3 regions of the Erwinia wuhanensis genome follow, and region 1 is predicted to be linked to each of the others. Evidence: predicted binding sites of a transcription regulator. Region 1 holds the regulator's gene; each other region holds the start of a gene.

Region 1 (4,252 bases):
ATATTCGTCAGACGCTGCGGGTGGACAACGACCAGTTCCGCATGGTGCACGTGGTAGGCGATCTGACGCGGCTGGAGCCAACCGAAAAATTCAAGGGTTTCGCCGCCGGTGAATCGGTGGATATTCCCATTGTTAACGAATACTGGCAGCTGTTTATCACGGACGTGATGCCGCGCTGGTACGTTACTTCTGAAAACGCCCAGCCTAAAATCATTGCCAGCACCGATACGGAAGATCTGACCTCGTTTGTCTCGCCAATGGATAACTACTGGAAGCGGACGGCCGACGATCGCAACGTGTTGATGACGCCTGTCAGCCGCTTTGAAAAAAACAGTGATACGGCGCAGCTCGCTGGCGAAGCGCTGCGCGGACAGATCCTGCCGACGCCGCTGCATACTACCCTTCATGCAGAAGATGCCGATTTAAGCCGGGGCGTGCAATTCGAGCTGACCGGGCTTAACGCCGATTCTGCAGAAGCGGTAAGGGATCGTTTTGCGCTGCTGAGTCTGGCAGAAAATGGGCAGGGCTACGTGATTAAAAGCAGGCTTGCACCCGCCGCTTTCACGGGCAACGAGGCGGTTTCCGGCGCCTACAGGCTGAGCGTCCGCGCGCAGGAAGCGCAGGTAGAAGGTTTTGACGAGGCGGGCATCTACTACGGCATGATGTCCATCCTGTCGCTGCTGCCGGCCAGCGGCGAACAAAAGATCGCTACCCTGGACGTCACCGATGCGCCCCGCATGGCCTATCGCGGTATTTTTCTCGATATCGGCCGTAACTTCCACAGCAAAGAGGCGGTGCTGCGCCTGCTGGATCAGATGGCGGCGGTTAAACTCAATAAATTCCATTTTCATCTGAGCGATGATGAAGGCTGGCGTATTGAGATCCCCGGCCTGCCGGAGCTGACTGATATTGGTGCCAGACGCTGCCACGATCTGACGGAGCAGCGCTGTCTGCTGCCGCAGCTGGGATCCGGGCCTTTCGCCGACGCGCAGGGCAATGGCTATCTGACCCGCGACGACTACATTGCTATCCTGCGCTATGCCAAAGCGCGCGGCATCGAAGTCATCCCGGAAATCGATATGCCTGCTCATGCCAGGGCGGCGGTGATTTCTATGGAAGCCCGCTACAACCGGCTGATGAAAGAGGGTAAGACCAAAGAGGCAAACGAGTATCGCCTGGTCGATCCAACCGATACTTCGAACACCACCTCCGTACAGTTTTACGATCGCACCAGCTATCTGAATCCCTGCCTGGATTCCTCCATGCGTTTTGTTGATAAGGTGATTAGTGAAATTCAGGCGATGCATCAGGCGGCAGGCGCGCCGTTAACCACCTGGCACTTTGGCGGCGACGAGGCGAAAAACATCCGCCTGGGCGTTGGCTATACCGATGCGGCCAGTCCCGAAGCAGGCAAGGGCAGGGTCGATTTGAGCAAGGAAGATAAACCCTGGGCGAAATCGCAGGTTTGTCAGGCGTTGGTGAAATCGGGCAAGGTCGCGGATATGGATCATCTGCCCAGCTACTTTGGCAAAAAGGTCAGCGAGCGGGTAAACGCGCACGGTATTGAAAAGATGCAGGCGTGGCAGGATGGCCTGAAGGATGCGAAGAGCGCTAAAGACTTTGCGACCAGGCGCATCGGCGTTAATTTCTGGGACACGCTTTTCTGGGGCGGCTTTGACACCGTTAACGACTGGGCTAACAAAGGCTACGAAGTCACCGTCTCCAACCCGGACTATCTCTATATGGATTTCCCTTATGAGGTCAATCCGCTGGAAAGAGGCTATTACTGGGGCACCCGCTTCAACGACGAGCGCAAAATGTTCAGCTTCGCGCCGGACAATATGCCGCAGAATGCAGAGACATCGGTGGATCGCGACGGTAACTTCTTTGATGCTAAATCCGATAAGCCCTGGCCGGGCGTGTATGGGATTTCAGCCCAGCTCTGGAGCGAAACCGTACGTACCGACGAGCAGATGGAATGGATGATTTTCCCACGCGCGCTGGCCGTGGCGGAGCGCGGCTGGCATCGTGCTGCCTGGGAGCAGACTTACCAGGCCGGACGTGAGTATAAAGGCGGCCAAACGCGGCATGTCGATCGGGCGGCGTTGAATAAGGACTGGCAGCGTTATGCAAACCTGCTGGGCCAGCGCGAGCTGCCGAAAATGGATAAAGCCGGGATCCACTATCGTCTGCCGCAGCCGGGCGCACGTCTTGTCGCGGGCAAGCTGGCAGCCAATATCGCCCTGCCGGGCGTGGCTATTGACTACTCGCTGGACGGTGGCAACAGCTGGCAGCGCTATCATGACAGCGCCCGTCCGTCGGTTTCCGGCGAGGTGTTGATCCGCGCCGTCAGTAGCGACGGCAAGCGCTTCAGCCGCGTGGAAAGCCTGAAATAGGCGGGGCGCAGGCAAAAAAAAAACCGGCGAGCGATCGCCGGTTTTTTATTGAAATCGATTACTTATCGTGCAGCGTGTCGTCTTCACGGCAGTCGCCGGTGGCGCAGTGGCCGTAAAGATAGAGGCTGTGGTTGCTGAGTTTGATACCGTGCTTCGTCGCAATATCACGCTGGCGGGATTCAATAGACTCGTCGCTGAATTCGATTACTTTGCCGCAGTCCAGGCAGATCAGGTGATCGTGATGCTGCTGCTGGGTCAGTTCAAACACGGACTTGCCGCCTTCGAAGTTATGACGGGTCACGATCCCCGCATCGTCAAACTGGTTCAGAACGCGGTAAACCGTCGCCAGGCCAATCTCTTCGCCCATGTCGATCAGGCGTTTATACAAATCTTCCGCACTGACGTGATGGCACTCTGGTTCCTGAAGCACTTCCAGAATTTTCAGTCGAGGAAGCGTGACTTTCAGGCCGGCCTTCTTTAATGCGGTGTTATTGTCAGTCATGCGGATATTGTCCTGTTACTTTGCTGGTCACTAAGTGGCTGAGAAGCCGTGAGCATCGGTCGACGCAAAAGCTGAGCGTCTCATTATAGAACCGATGCCTTGAAGAAACCACAGCGGAGATGCAAAACCATCAGGGGATGTAAGGATAAGAAGTCGTTACGTCCGGAAAAGCAAGCACCCATTTACGCTGGGTTGTCAGTTCGCTCTGCCTGGTTTTCGGCGCCGCAGAAGCGGAGGCGGAGCAGTGCTATTCTACCGTTTTGACGGTAAAAGTTACAAATATGTATCTATCACTTCTATAGGAAAAACCATTGGCCCGCTGTGGATTCGTACAGCGGGCCAATGCTATCACGCTTCGAGAATATCCTGGAGCTGAAGCTCGTCAGAAATCTGTTTGACCCACTTTTCAACGCGTTCGTTGGTCAGCTCCGGCTGGCGATCTTCATCAATGGCCAGGCCAAGGAAATGGGTATCGTCCGCCAGGCCTTTAGAGGCCTCGAAATCATAGCCTTCTGTCGGCCAGTGGCCGACGATCACCGCGCCGTTAGGCTCGATAATGTCGCGAATGGTGCCCATCGCGTCGCAGAAATATTCCGCGTAATCTTCCTGATCGCCGCAGCCAAACAGCGCGACCAGCTTGCCGTTGAAGTCGATCTCTTCCAGCGTAGGGAAGAAATCATCCCAGTCGCACTGCGCTTCACCGTAGTACCAGGTCGGGATGCCCAGCAGCAAAATATCAAAGGCTTCAAGGTCTTCTTTGCTGCTTTTAGCGATATCATGAACTTCAGCCACCTCTTTACCGAGCTGCTTCTGGATCATTTTTGCAATGTTTTCCGTATTGCCCGTATCGCTGCCAAAGAAAATGCCTACGATTGCCATGAGTTTAATAACCTCTTGAAACTTAATGATATGCGGCGGCTAGCCTGAAAATGTTAAGGGCAATAATAGCAGACAGCAACAGGGGGATAAACGGCTAATCCGCCTGCATTTGTCGCTTTGTGCTTTACCGTAGCGCGTGCTTCAGCGCTCAGGCCTGGCTAACTGCGCCATGACCATCTCTTCTATCAGTTCGCTGCGGCTCATATTACGCTGCTCGGCGAGCTGGTTCAGGGCGTCAACTGCGTCACTGTTCATTTTCAGTTCTACGCGCTTCAGCCCGCGCACTTTATCACGCTTAAGCTGGTTGCGTTTGTTAATGCGCAACTGCTCATCACGTGCCAGTGGATTGGTTTTGGGTCGTCCCGGTCGACGCTCGTCTGCGAACAGATCGATCGTGGTGCGGTCCGTGTTTTCTTTTGCCATAGAATCGTGATACTGAAGGCTGGAGTTCTGATGGATTGAGCCGTTAGCGTTT
Region 2 (4,252 bases), on a different contig from region 1:
GAGCGAAGAAGAGGCGAGCCGCGCGGGCATGGAAACCATCCTGCCGCTGCGGCGTTCGCACGGCCCCACGCTGTTTTGCTTCCATCCGGCCTCCGGCTTCGCCTGGCAGTTCAGCATTCTGCAACGCTATCTGGACGCGCGCTGGTCGCTGATCGGCATTCAGTCGCCGCGCCCGCACGGGCCAATGCAGCAGGCGGAAAATCTTGATGAGCTTTGCGAGCGGCATCTGGCCACGCTGCGCGAGCAGCAGCCGCACGGCCCTTACTATCTGCTGGGCTATTCGCTGGGCGGCACGCTGGCGCACGCTATCGCGGCGCGCCTGCAGGCGCAGGGCGAAAAAGTCGCCTTCCTGGGGCTGCTGGATACCTGGCCGCCGGAAACGCAAAACTGGTCACGGAATAACCAGCTGGATGCCGAAGTGCTGGCGGAAATCGACCGCGAGCGTGAAGCCTTTATGGCCGCCCAGGCGTCGCTGCGCGAGTCGCTGGCGGCCTCGGCCAGCCAGGCGCTGTTTGGCGCTATCGAAGGCAACTACGGCGATGCGGTCAGGCTGCTGGCGACCGCGAAAAGCCGCCGCTTCGTCGGGGAAGCCACGCTGTTCGTCGCGCAGAAAACGCTGAAGCCGGGGCAGGATGCGCACACCGCGTGGGCGCCATGGCTCGACGCGCTGCAAACCTTCCCGGTGGAATGCGCGCATGTGGATATTATTTCGGCAGAGGCGTTTACCCATATCGGCCCACGCCTTAACCAACTGCTGGATCGGGCAACACAATGAAAAAACAGACCTTTATGCTCAGCCTCAGCCTGCTGAAGACGCACCCTGATTTTCGGGCGGTGTTTATCGCCCGCTTTATCTCTATCCTGGCGCTGGGCCTACTTGGCGTCGGCGTGCCGGTGCAGATCCAGCAGCTGACCGGTTCTGCCTGGCAGGTAAGCCTGGCGGTCACGCTGACCGGCGCGGCCCTGTTTACCGGTTTGATGCTGGGCGGCGTGCTGGCGGATCGCCACGAGCGTCGGCGGCTGATCCTGTTCGCGCGATCGACCTGCGGGCTGGGCTTTATCGGCCTGTGCGTCAATGCCGCCATGCCGTCCCCGTCGCTGACCGCCATCTACCTGCTGGGCATCTGGGACGGCTTTTTCGGCGCCATCGGCGTGACGGCGCTGCTTGCCGCCACGCCCGCGCTGGTGGGCCGTGAAAACCTGATGCAGGCCGGGGCGATCACCATGCTCACGGTCAGACTGGGCGCGGTGATCTCGCCGATGGTGGGCGGCGTGCTGCTCGCAGCGGGCGGCGTATTCTGGAACTTCGCGCTGGCGGCGGCGGGCACCTTTATTACGCTGATCCCGCTGCTGCGTCTGCCGTCGTTGCCGCCGCCGCCGCAGTCGCACGCCAGGCCGCTACGGTCGCTGGCGGAAGGCTTTACCTTTCTGCTCGGCCATCGTCTGATCGGCGGCGTGGCGCTGGTGGGCGCGCTGCTGACCATGGCGACGGCGGTACGCGTGCTTTATCCGGCGCTGGCCATTCGCTGGGAGCTGAGCGCGCAGCAGATCGGCTTTCTCTATGCTGCCGTACCGCTCGGCGCGGCCGCAGGGGCGCTGACCAGCGGCAATCTGGCACAGCATCCGCGTCCGGGCAAGGTGATGCTTTTCACCGCCGTCGCCGCTTTCGTCGCGGTAGGGCTGTGCGGCCTGATGCCTTACTGGGAGGCGGGCGCGCTCTGTCTGATGCTGTTCGGCTACCTGAGCGCCCTGAGCGCGCTGCTGCAATACACGCTGATCCAGACGCTGACGCCGGACGCGATGCTGGGCCGTATCAACGGCCTGTGGACGGCACAAAACGTGATGGGTGACTCGCTGGGCGCGCTGCTGCTGGGCGCGATGACCACGGTGATGCTGCCCGCCACCGCCGCCAGCAGCAGCGGCCTGGGGCTGGCCATCGTCAGCCTGGTGCTGGCCGCCGCCTTCGGTTCGCTCCGACGCTATCGCCAGCCCGCGCCCGCTTCGCCGGGAGAAAGCGTAACTGAATAACATCGGGTTTTAGTCCTTCCTTACCTGCCCTGGCGGCAGGTAATGCTGCCAAATGATGCTAATAACGGCGCAAACGTTGCGCCCGGTCGCGGCGTGGTGTTTTGCACTGTTTTAAACTGCGAAACGTTGCTTGACATCACAAAGAATTTACTTAAAGTTACGCGGTAATAATGCAAATGATAATCATTATTATACTTTTTATCGTTGTGGCTGGAGGCCGTTATGGAGACGCTTTGCGCTGATGCAGTTAAACCATCAGTTTCTCTCTCATCTGAGAGCTTTTTCTTCGCATCGTCGTGGAAAAGCTTTATCACCACTGGTCGCTTTGCCGAAATTACCTGTCCCGCCGCCGACGGCGACAACCTGCAGGGCGCTTTCCAGCAGCAGGTACGCAGCGCCTTTGCCGCAGCCAGGGCCAAAGGGATTATGCGCCCGGTGATGGTTGGCGCCATCCCCTTTGATACGCGCCAGCCTTCCGCGCTATTTATTCCTGAGCGTCATGAGGCATTCTCCCGCCAGCAGCAGCCAGAGTCGGCGCAGCAGGCGAGATCTGCCGTAGAGCCAGTAATTACCGCGCGCCAGAACATTCCTGAACAGGCTGAATTTATGGAGATGGTGGCGAAAGCAGCGGAAGCGACCGCCCAGCCTGGCCTGGATAAAGTGGTGCTCTCGCGTCTGATCGATATCACTACCGCCGAGCCGGTGCAGGCTACGGCGTTAATGGATCGCCTGATTGCGCTCAACCCTGGCAGCTATCACTTCCATGTTCCGCTGGCCGACGGCAGCACGCTGCTGGGCGCCAGCCCGGAGCTGCTGCTGCGTAAGTCGGGCGAAACCTACACTTCGCTGCCGCTGGCGGGCTCGGCCAGACGCGATCGCAGCGACAAAGCGCGCGATCTTGCGGTAGGCGAAAAGCTGATGTACTCGCAAAAAGATCGCTACGAGCACCGCCTGGTGACCAACGCCATGTACGACGTGCTGAAACCGCGCAGCCGCTCTCTGGCGGTGCCGGACAAGCCGGAGCTGATCACTACTTCGACGCTGTGGCACCTTGCTACCGCGATTGAAGGCAAAGCCGCAGCGGCTGAGGAAACGGCGCTGTCGCTCGCCTGCCTGCTGCATCCTACGCCCGCGCTGAGCGGTTATCCGCACGTTGCCGCTTGCGAGTGGATTGAAAAGCTGGAGCCGTTTAACCGCGAGCTGTTCGGCGGCATCGTCGGCTGGTGCGACGACGAAGGCAACGGCGAATGGGTGGTGACCATTCGCTGCGGCACGCTGGCCGGAAAAAACATTCGCCTGTTCGCCGGCGCGGGCATCGTTCCGGCCTCTTCGCCGGAATCGGAATGGCGCGAAACCGGCGTCAAGCTCAGCACCATGCTGCACGTATTTGGACTGCAATAAGGCTATTTTATGACGATTTCCTATTCCCGCTGGCCCGACGATTTTGCGGCCCGCTACCGTGAAAAAGGCTACTGGCTGGATCTGCCGCTAACGGATATTTTGACTCGCCATGCCGACAGCACGGAAACGGCGCTGATCGACGGCGACCGCGCATACAGCTACCGGCAGCTGGAGAGCGCCAGCACCCGTCTGGCGGCGGCCTTACAGCGTCGCGGCCTGAAGTGCGGCGATACCGCGCTGGTGCAGCTGGGCAACGTGGCCGAATTCTATATCGTGCTGTTTGCACTGCTGAAGCTCGGCGTGGCGCCGGTCAACGCGCTGTTCAGCCATCAGCGCCAGGAGCTGGACGCCTACGCCAGCCAGATTGAGCCTGCTTTGCTGATCGCCGATCGTCAGCACGCGCTGTTCGCCACCGACGACTATCTGCAACCGCTGCGCCAGCGCTATCCGTCGCTGCGTGAGGTGGTGCTGCGCAACGCTCGTGAGGACGATACCTCGCTTGCGGCCTTAATTGACGAGGCGCAAGGCGAGTTTGTCGCTGCGCCTTCCGCCGCTGACGAAGTCGCGTTTTTCCAGCTTTCCGGCGGCAGTACCGGCACGCCCAAGCTGATCCCGCGTACCCATAACGACTACTACTACAGCATCCGCCGCAGCGTGGAAGTCTGTTGCTTTAACGAAAAAACCCGCTATCTCTGCGCTTTGCCCGCCGCGCACAACTATCCGCTCAGTTCGCCGGGCGCCTTCGGCGTGTTTTATGGCGGCGGCCTGGTGGTGCTGGCAGGCGATCCGAGCGCCAACCTTTGTTTCCCGCTGATTGAAAAAC
Region 3 (4,252 bases), on a different contig from region 1:
GATTGCCAAAACCTTTTTTCCGGGTGACGATCCTTTCGCCTCGCTAATGTTAACGCTGATGACGTTCGGCGCAGGTTTCCTGATGAGGCCACTGGGCGCGATTATCCTCGGCTCTTATATTGACCATCACGGACGGCGTAAAGGGCTGCTGCTGACGCTGGGCCTGATGGCGATCGGCACCTTAACCATTGCTATCGTGCCGGGCTACAACACGCTGGGCGCGGCGGCGCCAATCCTGATCCTGCTGGGCCGTCTGTTGCAGGGCTTCTCGGCGGGCGTGGAGCTGGGCGGCGTTTCGGTCTATCTTAGCGAGATCGCGCCGAAAAACCGCAAGGGCTTTTTTGTCAGCTGGCAGTCCGGCAGCCAGCAGGTCGCCGTGATTTTCGCCGCGCTGCTGGGCCTGGGGCTGAACCATCTGCTGGCGAAAGATCAGGTGACCGACTGGGGCTGGCGTATTCCCTTTTTCATCGGCTGCCTGATTGTGCCTTTCCTGTTCTGGGTCAGGAGAATGCTGGAAGAGACCGAAGCCTTCAGCCAGCGTAAGGTGCACCCTTCCATGCGTCAGATCGTGCGCGGCGTCGCCAGCAACTGGGCGCTGGTGCTGGCAGGGATGCTGATGGTGGTCACCACCACCGTGATGTTTTATATGATCACCGCGTTTACCCCGACCTTTGGGAAAACGGTGCTGATGATGAGCGATAAGCAGAGCTTTTTGGTGACGCTGTGCGTTGGCCTGTCAAACCTGATCTGGCTGCCGATTATGGGCGCCGTCTCCGATCGCTACGGCCGTCGTCCGCTGCTGATCCTGTTTACCGTACTGATGATCGCCACCGCCTGGCCGGTGCTGCACTGGCTGGTCGGCTCGCCAACCTTCTCTCATCTGCTGGAGGCCGAGCTGTGGCTGTCGTTTCTCTACGCCAGCTATAACGGTGCGATGGTGGTCTATCTGGCGGAAGTGATGCCCGCAGAGGTGCGCGCGACCGGCTTTTCGCTGGCCTACAGCCTGGCGACGGCGCTGTTCGGCGGCTTTACGCCAGCGATGTCCAGCTATCTGATCCACGCCACCGGCGACAAGGCGATGCCCGGCGTCTGGCTGACCTTCGCTGCCGTTTGCGGCCTGCTCGGCACGCTGCTGATCAAACGCCTGGTGCAGCAGTATCAAACCCGCCAGACCAGCGAGCCTGTGGCGCAAATGTAGCGCCGCAGGTGCGGCCGTGGCGCAAGGGCTGCGGCCGCCTGCCTCAAATTTTAAGCAAAAAAAATCCGCAACGATCGTTACGGATTTTTTATTTTCTGATGCCGATTATTTCGCGACGGTTTCCATGCCCATCAGCCCAATCTTCAGATAGCCCGCCTGACGCAGCTTGTCCATCACGCCCATCAGCGTTTCGTAATCCACCGATTTATCCGCCTGGAAGAAGATAGTGGCGTCTTTATTGCCCTGCGTCTGGCTTTCCAGCGCCGACAGCAGCGTTTCCTGCGTCACGGCCTCATTGCCGATAAACAGCTGTTTATCCGCTTTGATTGAGAGGTAGACCGGTTTTTCCGGGCGCGGCTGAGGCTTGCTGGTAGAGGCTGGCAGATTGACGCGAACGTCAACGGTAGCCAGCGGCGCAGCGACCATAAAGATAATCAGCAGCACCAGCATCACGTCGATAAACGGCGTAACGTTGATTTCATGCATTTCGCCGTTGCTATCGAGATCTTCATTTAATCGCATGGCCATGACGCTTACCCTACCCGCAGCTTCTGCGTTGGATGCTGCGGCGCGCTGGCGGCCAGATCCAGATCGCGGCTTTGCAGCAGCATAATCTGCGCGGCGACGTCGCCCAGCGAGGCTTTATAGCTGGCGATCGTACGGGCAAAGACGTTATAGATCACTACGGCCGGAATCGCAGCGAACAGGCCGACAGCCGTGGCCAGCAGCGCTTCTGCGATGCCGGGCGCAACTACCGCAAGGTTCGTGGTCTGCGTCTGGGCGATACCGATAAAGCTGTTCATGATGCCCCAAACGGTGCCGAACAGGCCGACAAACGGCGCGATAGCACCGATAGTAGCCAGAAAACCATTGCCGCGACCGGCGTGGCGGCTGAAGAAGGCGACGCGGCGCTCCAGACGGAACGAGGTGCGCTCTTTAATGCCGTCGTTGTCGGCGGACTGCTGCGACAGCTCCAGTTCGTTTTCGGCTTCTTTCAACAGCTGCGTGGTCAGGCTGTTAGCGTTAAACGTGGCGCTGATATCGCTCGCTTCCTGCAGGGAACGAACGCCCGCCAGCGCCTGCTGCTCGCGCTTCAGGCGGCGTTTCGCCGAGCTGAGCTCCGCGCTCTTGCTGAAGAAGATAGCCCAGGTAACGACCGAAGCCAGCAGCAGACCGATCATTACCACTTTTACCACGATGTCCGCATGGTGATACATGCCCCAGACGGAGAGGTCCGTCTGCATCAAATCATTCGTCACGCTGTCTCTCCAACGTCAGTTACCGATAGCGAAAATACAGGTCGGATCATACCAAATCGAACCCGAATTGATAGTAGTTATCATTACTATTTACCCTTAACGCAATACTTTTTACACTTTTCCCGCCATCTCCTTTTTATCGCCAGGGTTTTTCCTGAAACTTTGTCACGTAGCGGGATGACGAATTTCGCCCCGCCGCCAGCCGTGTTAACGTTAAGCGAGATCCTTAAACCGAGCAGACCGATGACCAGTAAACATATTGAAACGGCGTTAATCAGCGCCGGCCGCCGTAAACGCTATACCCAGGGTGCCGTTAACAGCGTTATTCAGCGCGCCTCCTCGCTGGTGTTCGACAGCGTGGCCGAGAAGAAACGCGCCACGGCCGGGCGAGCGGAAGGCGAACTGTTTTATGGTCGTCGCGGCACCCTGACCCATTTCTCGCTGCAGGAAGCCATGACCGAGCTGGAGGGCGGCGCGGGCTGCGTGCTTTATCCCTGCGGTGCGGCGGCGGTCGCCAATGCCATTCTCGCTTTTGTTTCCGCCGGGGATAACGTGCTGATGGCCGGTTCCGTCTATGAACCGACCCAGGATTTCTGTAGCAAAATCCTCAGTAAAATGAACGTGACCACCACCTGGTACAGCCATACCGCCGGCGCGGAAATCGGCGACCTGGTGAAGCCGGAAACGCGGGTCGTTTTTCTGGAATCGCCGGCTTCCATTACGATGGAAGTGCAGGACATTCCAGCCATCGTGGCGGCCGTGCGGGCCAAAGCGCCGGAAGCGGTCATTATGATCGATAACACCTGGGCGGCGGGCATTCTGTTCCGCGCGCTGGATTTTGGTATCGATATTTCCATTCAGGCCGGGACTAAATATCTGATTGGTCATTCCGACGCGATGATCGGCACCGCCGTCGCCAACGAACGCTGCTGGGCGCAGCTGCGTGAAAACTCTTATCTGATGGGGCAAATGGTGGACGCGGACACCGCCTATATGGCCAGCCGCGGCCTGCGCACGCTGGCAGTACGTCTGCGCCAGCACGAAGAAAGCGGGCTGCGGGTCGCGCGCTGGCTGGCCGAGCGCCCGGAAGTGGCCGTGGTTAACCATCCGGCGCTGCCGCAGTGCAAGGGCCACGAGTTCTGGCGGCGGGATTTTACCGGCAGCAGCGGCCTGTTCTCCTTTGTACTGAAGGCGCGGCTGAGCGATCGGCAGCTGGCCGATTTCCTTGACCACTTTGAACATTTCAGCATGGCCTACTCCTGGGGCGGTTTTGAATCGCTTATTCTGGCGAACCAGCCCGACGAGCTGGCCGCCATCCGTCCGGCAGGCGGCGTTGACTTCAGCGGCACGCTGATCCGGCTGCATATAGGGCTGGAAAATGTTGACGATTTGCTGGCGGATTTGGCCGCCGGTTTCGCGCGCGTCGCGGGATCGTCAAAAAATTAAACAAAAAGGCAACAGCTCTGGCCTGTACCACGTTGTGACAGGCCATTTACGAGTACACTAGTGCTATTGATGCGGTAAACAGGATAAAAAATGGCGGTACTCCATGAGATTGTGCAGGCGCTTTGGCATCAGGATTTTGCTGCCCTCGCCAATCCCGATGTAATCTGGATCGTTTACGGAATTATGTTTCTCACGCTGCTGCTGGAAAATGGTTTGCTGCCCGCCGCCTTTCTGCCCGGCGACAGTTTACTGCTGCTGGCCGGCGCGATGATCGCCAAGGGCGTGATGGGCTTTATTCCTACCGTTGCCATCCTGACGCTGGCGGCCAGCCTGGGCTGCTGGCTGAGCT

What was found. The regulator Fur, encoded in region 1, represses iron uptake genes when iron is present. The targets are predictions, from matches to a motif close to ATAATAATGAGAACNACTATCAA.
Region 2: QZH36_RS13440 (isochorismate synthase) is a predicted target of Fur. The motif match lies at 2,199-2,221, and genes of this name have one in related genera.
Region 3: exbB (tol-pal system-associated acyl-CoA thioesterase) is a predicted target of Fur. The motif match lies at 2,525-2,547, and genes of this name have one in related genera.

Annotation. Positions count from the first base shown of each region.
Region 1 is NZ_JAUJUH010000002.1:402,896-407,147, reverse strand. Features, by position in the region: gene QZH36_RS06360 (beta-N-acetylhexosaminidase) at 1-2,396, shown strand, start outside; gene fur (ferric iron uptake transcriptional regulator) at 2,455-2,898, opposite strand; gene fldA (flavodoxin FldA) at 3,247-3,777, opposite strand; gene ybfE (LexA regulated protein) at 3,919-4,200, opposite strand.
Region 2 is NZ_JAUJUH010000005.1:117,525-121,776, reverse strand. Features, by position in the region: gene QZH36_RS13450 (enterobactin synthase subunit F) at 1-775, shown strand, start outside; gene entS (enterobactin transporter EntS) at 772-2,028, shown strand; gene QZH36_RS13440 (isochorismate synthase) at 2,251-3,429, shown strand; gene QZH36_RS13435 ((2,3-dihydroxybenzoyl)adenylate synthase) at 3,439-4,252, shown strand, end outside.
Region 3 is NZ_JAUJUH010000003.1:241,876-246,127, reverse strand. Features, by position in the region: gene QZH36_RS08885 (MFS transporter) at 1-1,198, shown strand, start outside; gene exbD (TonB system transport protein ExbD) at 1,304-1,726, opposite strand; gene exbB (tol-pal system-associated acyl-CoA thioesterase) at 1,732-2,457, opposite strand; gene metC (cystathionine beta-lyase) at 2,701-3,903, shown strand; gene QZH36_RS08865 (DedA family protein) at 3,994-4,252, shown strand, end outside.